Regions from separate parts of the Lysinibacillus sp. FSL M8-0355 genome, predicted to be linked through region 1. Evidence: predicted binding sites of a transcription regulator. Region 1 holds the regulator's gene; the other holds the start of a gene.

Region 1 (7,707 bases):
AAGTCAAATTCGAGTGCAGCTTGCGAATGTACTCCAAGGTATTGTTTCTCAGCGTTTATTTATTCGTAAAGATGTAAAAGGGCGCATTGCTGCGACAGAAATTTTAGTACAAGCTCCTGCCATTTCGAATTTAATTCGCAATGAAAAAATTCACCAAATTCCAAGCGTAATGCAGACAAGTAAAGCATTGGGCATGCACACATTAGAATCTTCGATGCAGCACCTGATTACCACAGGTAAGATCTCGCTAGAAGATGCACGGCCATACATGAACGCTGGTGATTATAGTTGACTGTATTTCGTTATAGTGGTCGCACCAAAACAGGAGCACCTAAAAAGGGCATTATTGAAGCCCCAAATAAAAAAATTGCTATGGAGAAGCTTCGTGCACAAGGAATAAATGCGCGAGAGCTTCAAGAATCAAATAGCATTTTACATAAGGACATTGCCATTGGTACAAAAGTGAAGCACCAAGAGTTTGTTATTTATTGTCGGCAGTATGCGACATTAATTCGTGCTGGTGTCCCTGTCGTTGAAGCGACGCGTATTTTGGGTGAGCAAACACGGAATAAACCACTAAAGCGAGCATTGATGCAAGTTGAAGAGGATATTCGGAGTGGGATGGCATTTTCAGATGCAGCAGGCAAACATACCAAAGTGTTTCCCTTGCTTTTTGTCAATATGATGCGTGCTGGAGAGGCTACTGGTAACGTTGACGACACATTAGATCGTCTGGCAAGCACACTAGAAAAGCAATATAACATCAAGAAAAAAATTCAATCGGCAATGACCTATCCAGCAATATTATCCCTTTTAACGCTGGTGGTTGGCATGTTTTTAATGGTTTTTATTGTGCCTACCTTTATGGATGCATTTAAAGATATGGACTTAGAAATGCCGCTAATTACAGTTATTGTTGTTGGTATAAGTGATTGGCTGATTCAGTTTTGGTATCTCGTGATTTTAGGGCTATTAATGTTAGTAGTGGGATCACGTTATTTTTATAAAAATAATAAAGAGTTTCATTATACAGTTAATGTTTTGTTACTCCGCATGCCTATCTTTGGCCAACTTTTACAAAAAGATATTATAGCGAGAATGACGAGAACTCTATCTACTCTTTTTAGTAGCTCGGTGCCGATTTTACAAGCCCTAACGATTGTTGAAAAAGTCGGAGGTAATCCAGTTATGGGAAAAGTAGTGCTGGAGGCCCGCGATAATTTAGAAAAGGGTGGCACATTATCAGAGCCACTTGAAAAAAGCTGGCTATTTCCACCTCTTGTTACACAAATGACAGCAATTGGTGAGAAAACAGGCTCCTTGGATTACATGCTTGAAAAAATTGCTGATTTTTACGAGGAAGAAGTAAACCGTGCCGTCGATACAATGAAGTCACTTATCGAACCTTTAATGATTATAGTACTTGCTCTTGTTGTAGGAGTAATTGTTGCGGCTATATTCTTACCAATGTTCCAACTATATGAAAATATGTAATTTTTAATTATATAAAACTTATTTAGAAATTGAATTAGAAGACCGTGTTTTCACACTTCATATAAAACTACTAAGGAGGAATTCTCTATGTTTAAAAAATGGAAAAATAAAAAACTATTGAAAAATGAGAAGGGTTTAACATTAGTTGAACTTTTAGCTGTAATTGTTATTTTAGCAATTATCGCAGCAATCGCTGTGCCTGCAATTGGTAATATTATTAATAAGTCAAAGGACCGTGCTATTTTAGCAGAAGCATCAAATATTCTATCTGGTGCTAAGATTGCTTATATTGATGGCGCTTGTAAAGGAGACAGCTCAGATAATGAGTGTGTGAAAGATGAATTAGAAGCGTTTGTAGATGGTATTGAGCTAGGAAGCAATGATAAAGTAACGTATAACGAAAGTGAAAAAAAATGGTCAATTTCATATGGTAGATTTGAAGAGATTAAAACAGAGAGTCTCAAAGTTAGCTCAACTGCAGGTGCAATAACAATATTTGAAGAAGAACTTAATAAACTATTAAAAAGTGCAGGAGTAGATAAGAAAAAAACAGAAAATACTAAAACTCAATAATCAGTCCTCCCAACCCATTCAGAAACGATAATTTTCTTGCGTTTCTGGCTGGGGAATGGATGACTAATTGATAAAATCATTTATACTGAATAGGAAAAGGAGGTCTTTTCACATGTTTAAGAGAAAGAGAAAGTCGCATGTATCGATTGAACTGAAGGATTATGTGCTACGTGCGATTGTGGCGAAAGGACCTGAGCCTAGTCAATGGCATGGCTATGAATATCCTTTACCAGCTGATATTGTTGAAAATGGAGCAATCATAGATGAGGTGGCTCTTTTTGAAATTATTAAAGAACAGGTTGTGAAGTGGACAGGAAAAAAACAGGCTGTTCGTATGTTTGTGCCTGATACAACTGTTTTATTAAAAACTTTCGAGCATCCTAAAGATGTTAAACCTCAGGAATTACGAGGATATGCTGAAATGGAGTTGGGCCATTCTATTCATTTACCTTTTCAGGACCCGTTAATTGATGTTTATGATCCCGATGCGGAGGACGGTAAAGCGATATTATTTGCAGCACCTTCAGAGGAAATTACGAAAATAGTAGGAATGCTGTTAGATGTCTCCTTGGACCCTGAAGCGGCCGATATTCGAGCATTATGCAATATACGTTTATTAGAACATATGTCAATGTTAATGCCTAATAAAACATATTTAATTGCTGAGTGGTCTATCAATGAACTTTCCATTAGTATCTTTTCAAACGGACAGGTTGAGTTTTTACGTTATCAATCAATTGAAACAGATATGGCACAATGGCAGGGCAAAAAAGTCGATGAATTTAGCTACCAATTTCTCTACAATGGTGAAACCGAAGATTACCAGATGGTCGTCATGGATCAGGTTTTAGAAATTGATCGAATGATGAATTTCTTTAAGTTTTCTTTACATAAAGGGGAAAAAACAGTAGATGAAATCATAATGCTTGGTGATAACCCGTTACTTAAATCAATAGGAACCTTATTATCTTCTAATTTAGAGACACCTTTGATGATTGTTGATGGAGCAAAAATTGAAAAGTTCTTTCCTTATTTTAAAAAAGAATTTTCAACATTGCTAGGCTTAGCTTTGAAGGAGGTTCATTAATGGTTCCAGATATAAACCTCTTACCACAGCTTGAAAAACGGTCTACTTCACCAAAGCTTTTTTATAGCTTGATAATTGTCATTGTGGGTCTAATAGTAGCTTATTTACTATTTATATTTTTTACAGCTAAAAGTGATTTGTCACGTTTATCTGCTGAGGAAAAGACATTAACGACACAGCTTGAACAATTACAGCAAGAGTTAGATGTAAGACAAAGTGTTGATCAGGGATCATTGGAGGAATCTGTTGCCTATATTCAAGGTGTTTCTTATCCTGTAACCCCATTAATTGATGAAACGAAAACTTTACTACCAACTCAAACATACTTGCGTAGCTACGTTTTTGGGGAAAATACAGTTACTATTGAAGTGGATTTTGAAACGATGACCGATATATCGAAATATGTAGAGCGACTTTTAATGAGTAGTTTTTTTACAGACGCACAAATTAATACAGTGTCAAACTTCGATATAGAGCTTGGCGAACAGAAGGAATTAACGCCTGAACAAAAATTTAAAGAAGTACCACGTTATTCAGTGTCCATTACGGCGACAATCGACTTTATGTATTTAGCTGGAGGACGACGCTCATGAATAAATTAACGAGTAGTAAAAATTCATCTATTATCTTGTTATTGACTTTAATCGTTTCTATTTTATTTGCGCTTTATTATTATTTATTATTACCAAGATTAAATGAAGTAGAAGCAAAAGAGAGTCATGTATCACAACTCCAGCAAGAGATTTCTAGTGTAAAAGAAAAATTAGCTCAATTAGACAAGGAGCAGGGTCAGCCGACTATCAATGTTTTAGCGTTAAGACAGAAGCTACCTACAACAAGAGCTGTTGAAAAGATCATACTAGATTTAGCTGAGATTGAGGAAGTGACAGGAACACGCATAAAGTCATTAACAGTTCAAAATGATGATGCGGCTGTTTCGCAATCAGATGTATCGCAAGACCTTAATCTGTTGGAGCAAGCTGAAGAAGAGGTTAATGGTGAGCAGGATAACAAGATTACGAGTTCACCGATTTCATCTATTTCAAAGGATTCCTTACCATCGAATTTAAAGTTGATTACTTTTATATTAGAGGTTGGGGCGCTTGATTTTAATTCTCTAGAGAGCTTTTTACAGGAAATTGAACAATTACAGCGTGTGATGAAAACTGATACAATCGAATTCAAATTGCCTGGAGAGCAGGATCAATTAGAAAAAGATACGGATCTTACTTTACAAGCTACCGTCCAGGTGACGACGTTCTATTACGAAGGAGAGTAATAATTGCATTGATAGGCGTTCCATACTGCATCTGTATGGGCGCCTATTAGTTTAGGAGGACAGAAAATTGGAAATGGCTTATACAATCTTTCTATTTTTATTTGGGCTTGTCTTTGGCTCTTTTTATAATGTGGTGGGCTTACGTGTGCCACAGAAGGAGTCGATTGTACAACCTCCTTCACATTGTACTAAATGTCAAAGGCAACTGACGGCGCTTGATTTAGTGCCAGTTTTATCTTATGTGTTTTTTGGGGGGAAATGTCGGAGCTGTGGTAATAAAATAGCTTGGATTTATCCAGTAATGGAATTATTAACAGGATTATTGTTTGCCTTTGCATATTGGCAGCTTGGTTGGAGCATAGAGTTTATAGTAGCCCTATTTTTTATTTCATTATTAGTCATCATTGTTGTTTCTGATATAGCCTATATGCTGATTCCGAATAAGGTGCTTTTATTCTTTTTACCCTTCCTTATTATTGGACGAGTATTGTCGCCATTAACACCCTGGTGGGACTGTGCTGTAGGTGCAGTCGTTGGTTTCGGCATATTATATAGTATTGCTGTGATATCAAACGGGGGCATGGGTGGAGGCGATATTAAATTATTCTTTTTAATTGGACTTGTTCTTGGTACAATGCATACACTGTTAACATTATTTATAGCTGCAGTTATCGGCATGATTGTCGGGCTTGTCGTGTTAACGAAGAACAAGCAGGGGAGAAAAACACCTATTCCTTTTGGACCTTCTATTGCATTAGCCGCTATCATTGTCTATTTTTATGGGGATTCATTAATCGATTGGTATTTAGGTTTTTGGTAATTGTTCAATCTTCAAGCATATGGAGGGAAGCAAGTGAAACCGATTATTGGCATTACAGCCTTTGTGGAAGATGATTTATCCTCTCGATTAAATGCTGCTTACAGTAAAAGTATCATTGATGCAGGTGGGATTCCGCTTATTATTCCACTTGGCGTAGAGGAGGATGCCACACAAATTCTATCCCTTACAGATGGTTTATTGTTATCTGGAGGCTATGACGTGCATCCATTTCTGTATGGGGCAGAGCCTGCACCAAAACTAGGGAAAATTCATCCAGCAAGAGATACGGTAGAGTTAGCATTAATTGAAGCGGCATTCACACGAAAGATGCCTATTTTGGGTATTTGCCGAGGCATTCAAATACTAAATGTAGCACTAGGTGGTACTTTATTTCAGGATATTGATAGTGACCATTTTAGTACTAAGCTGCTCAAGCATGTACAGCAATCTGCTCGAGCTGTAGCTACTCATTATGTACAAATTATGGAGGAGAATTTATTAGCGACCATTTTACAACAAGAGAAAATAGCGGTAAATTCATTTCATCATCAGGCAGTTAATGTATTAGCAGAGAAATTAAAAGTAGCAGCAAAATCGAGTGATGGCATTATCGAAGCAGTTGTTCATGAAGAGTTGCCATTTTGCTTGGCTGTTCAGTGGCATCCCGAGGAACTAGCTATAGCAGGAGATGAGCCTGCACAAAAATTATTTTCAGCCTTTGTTGAAGCTAGCTTAAAATTCAAAAAGGAAGCGTAGCAGGGGGACTGTACAAAGAATCCAACCATATATGGATTCTTTTTTTGCGTAAAAAAGAGGATACATGCTCTTAGAAGGAACACATAATCCTCAAAACCTACTTTAAATGATTAATGTACACGACGATATAGTCCTACAACTTGTCCTAAAATAGAAACTTGATCGACGATAATAGGCTCCATAGATGAGTTTTCAGGCTGTAAACGGAAATGATTTTTTTCCTTGAAGAAACGTTTGACCGTTGCTTCATCCTCTGCTGTCATGGCTACAACAATATCTCCGTTATTAGCTGTTGCCTTTTGCTTCACAATAACTAAATCGCCGTCTAAAATTCCTGCTTCAATCATAGATTCCCCCATAATCTCTAGCATGAATAACTGATCCTCGCTTGTGCCATACGTATCTGGTAATGGGAAATATTCTTCAATGTTTTCAATAGCAGTAATTGGGGAACCAGCAGTTACCTTCCCCACAAGTGGTACATGAATGACTTGCTGCTTTTGAATAGACTCTTCAGGCTCTAAAATTTCAATTGCACGTGGCTTTGTTGGATCTCGACGAATAAAGCCCTTTTGTTCTAATCGAGCTAAATGACCATGAACAGTTGAACTTGAAGCAAGTCCGACTGCTTCCCCGATTTCACGTACTGATGGTGGATATCCCTTAGCTCGTACCTCTTCTTTAATAAAAGCCAAAATGTCCTCTTGTCTTTTCGAAACTTTTTTCATGAGTGCTCACCTCTTTTTTCTAATATCATTCTTCTTATTTGATAGTATAACAGAATGCGAACATGTATGCAAACATAGGTTCGAAAAGTGTTTGACAAAAACGTTTGTTCGCTTTATTATGAGAACATACATTCCGAACAAACATTCTAAAAAAGGGGTTGTAACTATGACATGGTTAAAGAAAAATACACATATCTCCATTTTATTAGGAGCTTGTCTATTATTTGCAGGATACCTTTACATCACTGATCCAGGAGATGTTAACTACGCAGAAATTCAAATTGAACATGGGGATAGCTTGTGGTCGTTAGCAGAGCAATACCGTGGTAAGATGAGTACAGATGATTGGATTAAGCTGGTCAAAACAGAAAATGAATTAGCAGATATTAAAATTGTGGCAGGAAAGTCTCTAGTTATTCCTGTATTGGGTGATCAAGCCAATCCCATCCATACTATCGAAATTGCGAGAACTGAACAATGATGAATAAACAAATGTCGGCTGTTGTCTATTGCCGTGTAAGTACTGAAAAAGAAACACAAAGCTCCTCATTAGAGCGCCAACAGGAAGAGTTGCTGCGCTACGCTAGAGAGCAAGGCTATGAGGTAAAGGGTGTATTTAAGGATAAGCATAGCGGCTATGATGTGGAACGCGATGGCTTGCTTGAAATGCTTGATTTCATTAAAGAAAAGGGAATTAATGCCCTTTTTGTACAAGATGAAACACGATTAGGACGTGGGAACGCAAGGATGGCTGTGTTGCATTTATTGCAAAAATCAGCAACAGATGTTTTTTCCATGCGCGATGCAGGACCCGTTCAACTAAATGAAATGGACACGATGCTGCTTGAGATTTTAGCAATCGTGGAGGAGTATCAACGAAGAATCCATAATGCTAAAATACGTCGAGGCATGCGACGCGCTGTAGAAAATGGCTATCGTCCTGAAAATAATTTATCGAACCGAGGGAATC
Region 2 (7,707 bases), 530 kb from region 1:
AATGGAATGAATTTTTTACCACTTAAATATTGCCCTGTTAGAGAGTTTTCATTCTTCATAACTTCCTGTGGTGTGCCTGCTGCCACAATTTGACCGCCATGAACACCTGCTCCAGGTCCCACATCAATAAGATAATCGGCTGCCAACATCGTATCTTCATCATGCTCTACCACAATTAACGTATTGCCGATATCACGCATATTTTGCAGCGTGTTAATTAAACGATCATTATCACGTTGATGCAAACCAATCGAAGGCTCATCTAAAATATAGAGAACTCCTGTTAAACGTGAGCCGATTTGTGTAGCGAGCCGAATACGTTGCGCCTCTCCGCCTGATAATGTCCCTGCTGCACGACTCAATGTCAAATAATCTAAACCTACGTTGACAAGGAAGCCCAATCGTTCTTCAATTTCTCGTAAAACCAGTCGAGCAATTTGCATATCCTTTTCACTTAAATCCAACTCTTTGAAAAATGTGTCCGCTTCCTGAATCGAATATTGTGTGACTTCACCAATATGCTTATCTGCTACTTTCACAGCTAACGTCTCAGGCTTTAAACGATAACCTTTACAGGACGGACATGGCTGCTGTGCCATATATTTTTCCATTTGCTCACGAACATAATCGGATGTTGTTTCTTTAAAACGGCGTTCCACATTGCGCACAACACCTTCAAATTCAATCATTTGGTCTCGCACATTGCCAAACTCATTTTCATAATGGAAGTGAATTTTGTCTTTTCCTGAGCCATATAAAACCTTATCCATCTTTTCCTTTGGTAAATCCTTCACAGGCACGTCCATTGGGATATCATAGTGATCACACACCGCTTTTAATAATTGTGGATAGTACTGTGAACTAGTCGGTTCCCATGGAGCAATAGCATGCTCTAACAAGGAACGATCCCAATCTGGAACGACTAAATCTAAATCCACTTCCTGTGTTGAGCCTAAGCCATCGCAGCTTGTGCAAGCACCAAACGGGCTATTAAATGAAAACATACGAGGCTCTAGCTCGCCTATAGAAAAACCACATATCGGGCAAGCATGATGTTCACTAAATAATAATTCTTCATACTCCATCACATCAACAAGTACACGACCATCAGCCAAACGTAAAGCTGTTTCTAAGGAGTCACTCAAACGTGAGGCAATACCTTCCTTCATAACAACACGGTCCACTACTACTTCAATCGAGTGCTTTTTATTTTTATCAAGATCAATCGCATCATCTAAATCCCGTAATTCCCCATCAATTCGCACACGAACAAACCCTTGCTTTTTTAAATCCTCTAGCAGTTTAACATGGGTTCCCTTGCGTCCAGAAACCATCGGCGCAAGAAGCTGCATTTTTGTTCTTTCTGGATATGATAATAAACGGTCTACCATCTGCTCAATCGTTTGGGAAGTGATTTCTATGCCATGATTTGGACAGATCGGTTTACCAATGCGTGCATAAAGTAATCGTAAGTAATCATAGATTTCCGTTACCGTACCAACCGTAGAACGTGGATTACGACTCGTTGTTTTTTGGTCAATGGAAATAGCAGGCGATAATCCTTCTATTGCATCGACATCTGGCTTATCCATTTGTCCTAAAAATTGACGGGCATAGGCAGAAAGGGACTCAACATAACGACGTTGGCCCTCCGCATAAATTGTGTCAAATGCTAGAGAAGATTTTCCTGAGCCTGATAAACCTGTTAATACGACTAATTGGTCACGTGGAATTGTGACATTGATATTTTTTAAATTATGAGCACGTGCACCTTGCACGACAATTTCAGTATTTTTCACAAGTCATTCACCCTTCTACCTTCAATTCAAATATTGTATCTCGCAACTCAGCCGCACGTTCAAAATCAAGCGCTTTTGCTGCTTCCTTCATTTCGACCTCTAAGGAAGCCAAAAGCTGTTCTCTTTCCGCCTTTGTCAGCTTTTTGCCTTTCGTAGCCTTTGTCACATAGGATTCTTCTTCTTCTGCCACTTGTGTCGCACGAATTACATCTGGGATTTTCTTGATAATGGTTTGAGGCGTTATGCCATGCTCCTCGTTGTAAGCCATTTGCAATGCACGACGACGTTGTGTTTCATCAATTGCCTTTTTCATCGAATCTGTTACATGGTCCGCATACATAATGACATGACCATTTGCATTACGTGCAGCACGACCAATCGTTTGAATTAATGAACGTTCTGAACGTAAAAATCCTTCTTTATCAGCATCAAGAATCGCTACAAGTGACACCTCAGGAATATCGAGCCCTTCACGCAAGAGATTAATACCGATGAGTACATCGTACGTTCCTTTACGTAGCTCACGAATAATCTCAATACGTTCTAGCGTTTTAATTTCGGAATGTAGGTACTCGACCTTTAAGCCCATTTCTTTCAAGTAAGCCGTTAAATCTTCTGACATTTTCTTCGTTAATGTTGTCACTAAAACCCGTTCATTTTGGGCAATTCGATCTCGAATTTCATCAATTAAATTATCGATTTGCCCTTCAATAGGTCGCACTTCAATTAACGGATCCAATAATCCAGTAGGTCGAATAATTTGCTCAACCATTTCCGGCGTATGCTCCAGCTCATAAGGGCCTGGTGTGGCTGATACATAAATGGCCTGATGCACTCGGTTTTCGTATTCTTCAAAACGTAGTGGACGGTTATCAAGTGCTGATGGCAAACGGAAACCATGTTCTACGAGTACACCTTTACGAGCTTGGTCACCATTGTACATACCACGAACCTGAGGAAGTGTTACGTGACTTTCATCTACTACAAGCAAAAAGTCATCTGGAAAGTAATCTAGCAATGTATATGGAGTGGCACCTGCTCCACGCAATGTTAAATGGCGTGAATAGTTTTCAATCCCTGAGCAAAAGCCCATTTCACGCATCATTTCTAAATCATAACGTGTCCGTTGCTCTAGGCGCTGTGCCTCTAGTAATTTATCCTCTGCACGTAGCAACGCAAGACGTTCCTCTAATTCTTTTTCAATGTTTTCAATCGCTTTTCGCATTTTCTCTTCTCGTGTAACGAAGTGGGATGCCGGGAATATAGCAACATGCTCTCGATCCGATAAAATTTCTCCAGTTAAGGCATCCACCTCTCGAATACGATCGATTTCATCACCGAAAAACTCCACCCGAATACAATGCTCGTCACGTGAGGCTGGGAAAATTTCCACTACATCTCCACGTACCCGAAATGTTCCCCGAGTAAAACTGACATCATTACGCTCGTATTGAACATCTACAAGTTTGCGCAGTAGCTGATTACGTTCAATTTCCATACCTGTGCGAATTGATACAACCATTTCTCGATATTCTTCAGGAGAACCTAAACCATAAATACAGGACACAGATGCAATAATGATGACATCATCACGCTCAAATAATGCAGAAGTAGCAGAGTGACGCAGCTTATCAATTTCATCGTTAATGCTGGAATCTTTTTCTATATAGGTATCTGTCTGCGGTACATAGGCTTCTGGTTGGTAGTAATCATAGTAGCTGACAAAATATTCAACAGCGTTATTCGGGAAGAACTCTTTAAACTCACTATATAACTGGCCAGCTAGTGTTTTATTATGTGCCATAATGAGTGTTGGTTTTTTAATTTGCTGGATGACATTAGAAATGGTAAACGTTTTACCTGTTCCCGTAGCACCAAGTAATGTTTGATGACGCTTGCCCGCTTTCACACCCTCCACTAATTCCGCAATTGCCTGTGGCTGATCCCCGTTAGGCTGATATGGCGCTTGTAAATCAAATGTTTGCACACATGTCCCCGTCCTTTCCTTCCAATTTGTACATATATTTTAGCATAGCAATATTAAAATTTCGAACATTTAACGAACGAATGTTTGTAAAAAATTTTTTATCCCTAAAATTTAAATGAATAACCGTGAAGCGAAGAATACTTATTACTCTCATAATAGCCGCTTCAACACGTTTTCAAGCTTAATCTATTCAATAGATTTCGATTCTTGAGTAGAAGTCATAATATTTTCGGTAGAGGGCTTCTGCTTTTGTGAGCGGGGTAACAGATTTTTGGCGTGGGTTGCATTCTTTTATGAGCTAGGGCTCTTGCTTTGAGAGCGGATTTACTCCTGAGCAACCCTCCCTCTTTTATAAGCGAAGACTCTCACTTTTTGAACGAGCAGCCCTCCTTCAATCAAAAAAATCCCGCTCTCCAATAGACATGGAGAGCGGGTTCGTTAGTATGATTCATCCTCTGTTTGCTGCAAGGAATGTAGTTCAGCTGCGTATTGGTAAAATGCGTTTTCATCTTTTTCATCGAGTACTCTGTCTATCAGAACCATGAGCTGCTCTTGACGATGCATACGCTGGATACGATTTAAAAATAAATCTAAATAAATCTCGTTTAATAATTTCTCTGCCTCATCAACTTTTTTCGACTGACCCACGGCTTTTAGAAAATCTGTGTACGAATAATATTTATCCAACGATCTCACCTCGATCCTTTTCTAAATTATATGAAAATTGAAATTAAATTGCAATGCTTACGAATTGAAAATAACTTGGATTAGCTATTAATCTCGTGACATTTGCAGTGAATTCTCTAAGCATTTCATTCTTTTCTGAAGGGTTTTCAGCTACTTTGTCTATTTTTTGAAACTCTCATTTTGTTCTACACTACCGTTATCAACAGAAAAAGGAGGCTCTCTCTATATGACTAGCAATTTTGTCAATAGCTACTTAATTTCATTCAACACTTACTTGCTTCAACCTATTCAGCACAACTCCAAGGTTTTCACTCATGTTATCGATAAGCACAATGAGCTGATCGTCACGCGTAAACCGATGCATGTGCTTCGAAAATCTTGTATCTCATTAGGTTCAACCTATGAAGCTGCCAAACTATCGGCTAAACGTTTCTTTGGCAATCAACATAAGCTACCAATCGTCGTGGCCTTTGACTACGGCTATCCCTGTATTTTTCTACCAACTTATTCCCCGAACTCCATTCATAATATATGGATTGGACTTCACGCGATTATCAATATTACACCAAGTCAGACTGGGTGTGTTGTCACATTAAAAAATGGTAAAACAATTGAACTACCTATTCAATATGCCTCGATTAGTAAACAGTTTTTGAATGCATCAATGCTCTATAAATATTACATGAACGAGCGCAAGCAGCTTAGCCAAGATGCGCCATATCACCCTCCCTTTTAACTAGAAAATCCCCCAAGAACACCTCTTGGGGGATTTGTGTATTAGCCAATTTTCGAGCGTAAATAGGCATTAATAAACGGATCTAAATCGCCGTCCATCACTGCACCAACATTACCTGTTTCTTCATTCGTACGGTGATCCTTCACCATAGAGTATGGGTGAAATACATACGAACGAATTTGTGAGCCCCAGCCGATTTCCTTTTGCTCACCACGTATTTCATCTAGTTGCGCTTGCTGCTTATCTAACTCTAATTGATATAATTTCCCTTTTAGCATCGTCATCGCTTTTTCACGGTTTTTAATCTGTGAACGCTCTGCTTGACACTGTACAACAGTACCAGTCGGAATATGTGTAATACGAACTGCTGAATCTGTCGTATTAATATGCTGACCACCCGCACCTGTAGCACGATACGTATCAATTTTTAAATCCTCTGTGCGAATTTCGATTTCAATATTTTCGTCGAATTCTGGCATAACATCACAAGAAACAAATGATGTATGACGACGGCCAGACGAATCGAATGGTGAGATACGCACTAGACGATGCACGCCTTTTTCAGCCTGTAAATAACCGAAAGCATTGTGACCTTTAATCGACAATGTTACCGATTTAATCCCTGCTTCATCACCAGGAAGATAGTCCACAGTCTCCACTTTAAATCCACGTTTCTCCGCCCATCTTGTATACATACGTAACAGCATAGAACCCCAGTCCTGAGATTCCGTTCCACCAGCACCAGGGTGTAGCTCTAAAATGGCATTGTTTTGATCATATGGACCACTTAACAGCAATTGCAGCTCAAAATCTCCCATTTTTTGCTGGAATTCTGCTAGCTCTTTGCCTAGTTCTTCCTGTAACTCTTCATCTGGCTCTTCCTGTAAAAGCTCCAGTGTCATATCTAAATTTTCATGGGTTTCCACTAAATCTTTATATTCATTGACGATTGCTTTTAAGCCATTGCCTTCATTGATGGTCACCTGTGCCCCTTGCTGATCATCCCAAAAGCCAGGCTCTAGCATCATTTCATCTAGCTCCTGAATGCGTGCCTCTTTGTTTTCTAAGTCAAAGAGACCCCCTGAAGTCCGCCAGTTTTTTGGCTGTAGTGTCTAACACATTGCGTACATCTGCTAATTCAATCATTGTTAAATCCTCCGAACGTTAGTAATGGAGCTAACATTGCACTCACAAAGCTCCGTATCTTTTCATTATAACGTTTTTACAAAGGAAAACATACTATCTAGCAGTTGTTTTCTCGGAGTAATCAATGATCCTGTGTCTCGTCCTCTAGCATATTAAGAGCGAGACGCTGAAAAACCTTTACACGGTCATACTGAACAAGCAAATGCTTTGTTCGTTTTTCTAACCTATATTTTAATAAATAGGCTCTCTGAATACGATATTCTAACGCTTTAACACTGACATCCACTACCAGTTCTTTGCCATTCGTAAAAGTTATTTTTGCTCTCTTTTTATCCACAGCGATATATTCATCAATATGATGAACGGCGAACCAGATACATTCAGGTTGTAGAGGAGACTTACTTGGAAACCATAAAATATTACATCGTTCATCCACTACAATTGGATTTTTATTAAGCTTTCCTAAAATCATTTTCGAGCCATCAAATGCCCCTCTTAAACTCGAACCAAAATAACGAAGGTTATAGTCCATTAACTTCGTTGGTGCTAATTTCGATAGATATTCATTATTTTTCTCAATTACCCGCGTACATAAATTTCCAAAGGAATCATACACAGGCATATACATCATCGTTTCACTATTCATAATATCTTTTTTATGCACCTATAGTCCTCCTTTATACACTTTATGTTTTTTCAATTAAAATAAAAAGGGATATACCAATATTCGTACATTCCAGATGTTTGTGACTCGTAAAATTGCTTTATTATCATGCATAGCACCCCTTCCCTTTCTAGGTCTAAGTCTTCATAGCACCTTCTTATTTAGGATAATAACGGGAGCTTCCCTGAACTAAAATCCTAATATTACAGCTATTGTATACCCATATTTTTCAATTGTCTATAAATTCTGACTTTTATTCCTAAATTTCTTCCTAAAACAGTATAATGTCAAAAGAAAAAAACCATTTCAACATGTAGTTAAAATGATTTTTTTCACTAATATATTATTGACCTGCACCATGACAGTTTTTAAATTTCTTGCCGCTTCCACATGGGCATAAATCATTACGACCAATATTTTCAGACTTACGCACAGGTTGCTTTTTCGGAGCTGAGCCGCCTTCTTCCTTCGGATTAACCGCTTGGCCCTTCGCCACCTCTTCACGCTCAAGATTACTGCGAATTTCTGCCTTCATTGCATATTTCGCAACATCCTCACGAATAGACGCAACCATATCCTCAAACATAGCAAAGCCTTCTTGTTGATATTCTCGAAGTGGATCATTTTGTCCATATGCACGTAGATGGATACCTTGACGAAGTTGGTCCATCGCATCGATATGATCAAT

Evidence for each region. The regulator LexA, encoded in region 1, represses DNA repair genes until DNA is damaged. The targets are predictions, from matches to a motif close to CGAACATATGTTCG.
Region 2: a site for LexA is predicted at 3,860-3,873, ahead of uvrB (excinuclease ABC subunit UvrB). Genes of this name have one in related genera too.

Annotation. Positions count from the first base shown of each region.
Region 1 covers NZ_JBBPAI010000001.1:1,282,913-1,290,619, forward strand. The annotation lists gene MKY46_RS06040 (type IV pilus twitching motility protein PilT) at 1-292, shown strand, start outside; gene MKY46_RS06045 (type II secretion system F family protein) at 289-1,494, shown strand; gene MKY46_RS06050 (prepilin-type N-terminal cleavage/methylation domain-containing protein) at 1,582-2,067, shown strand; gene pilM (type IV pilus biogenesis protein PilM) at 2,180-3,154, shown strand; gene MKY46_RS06060 (PilN domain-containing protein) at 3,154-3,747, shown strand; gene MKY46_RS06065 (hypothetical protein) at 3,744-4,433, shown strand; gene MKY46_RS06070 (prepilin peptidase) at 4,501-5,253, shown strand; gene MKY46_RS06075 (gamma-glutamyl-gamma-aminobutyrate hydrolase family protein) at 5,287-6,009, shown strand; gene lexA (transcriptional repressor LexA) at 6,120-6,737, opposite strand; gene yneA (cell division suppressor protein YneA) at 6,904-7,218, shown strand; gene MKY46_RS06090 (YneB family resolvase-like protein) at 7,215-7,707, shown strand, end outside.
Region 2 covers NZ_JBBPAI010000001.1:753,139-760,845, reverse strand. The annotation lists gene uvrA (excinuclease ABC subunit UvrA) at 1-1,799, opposite strand, end outside; gene uvrB (excinuclease ABC subunit UvrB) at 1,807-3,786, opposite strand; gene MKY46_RS03545 (IDEAL domain-containing protein) at 4,225-4,473, opposite strand; gene MKY46_RS03540 (competence protein ComK) at 4,700-5,209, shown strand; one part of gene prfB (peptide chain release factor 2) at 5,251-6,279, opposite strand; one part of gene prfB (peptide chain release factor 2) at 6,281-6,355, opposite strand; gene MKY46_RS03530 (competence protein ComK) at 6,477-7,019, opposite strand; gene secA (preprotein translocase subunit SecA) at 7,363-7,707, opposite strand, start outside.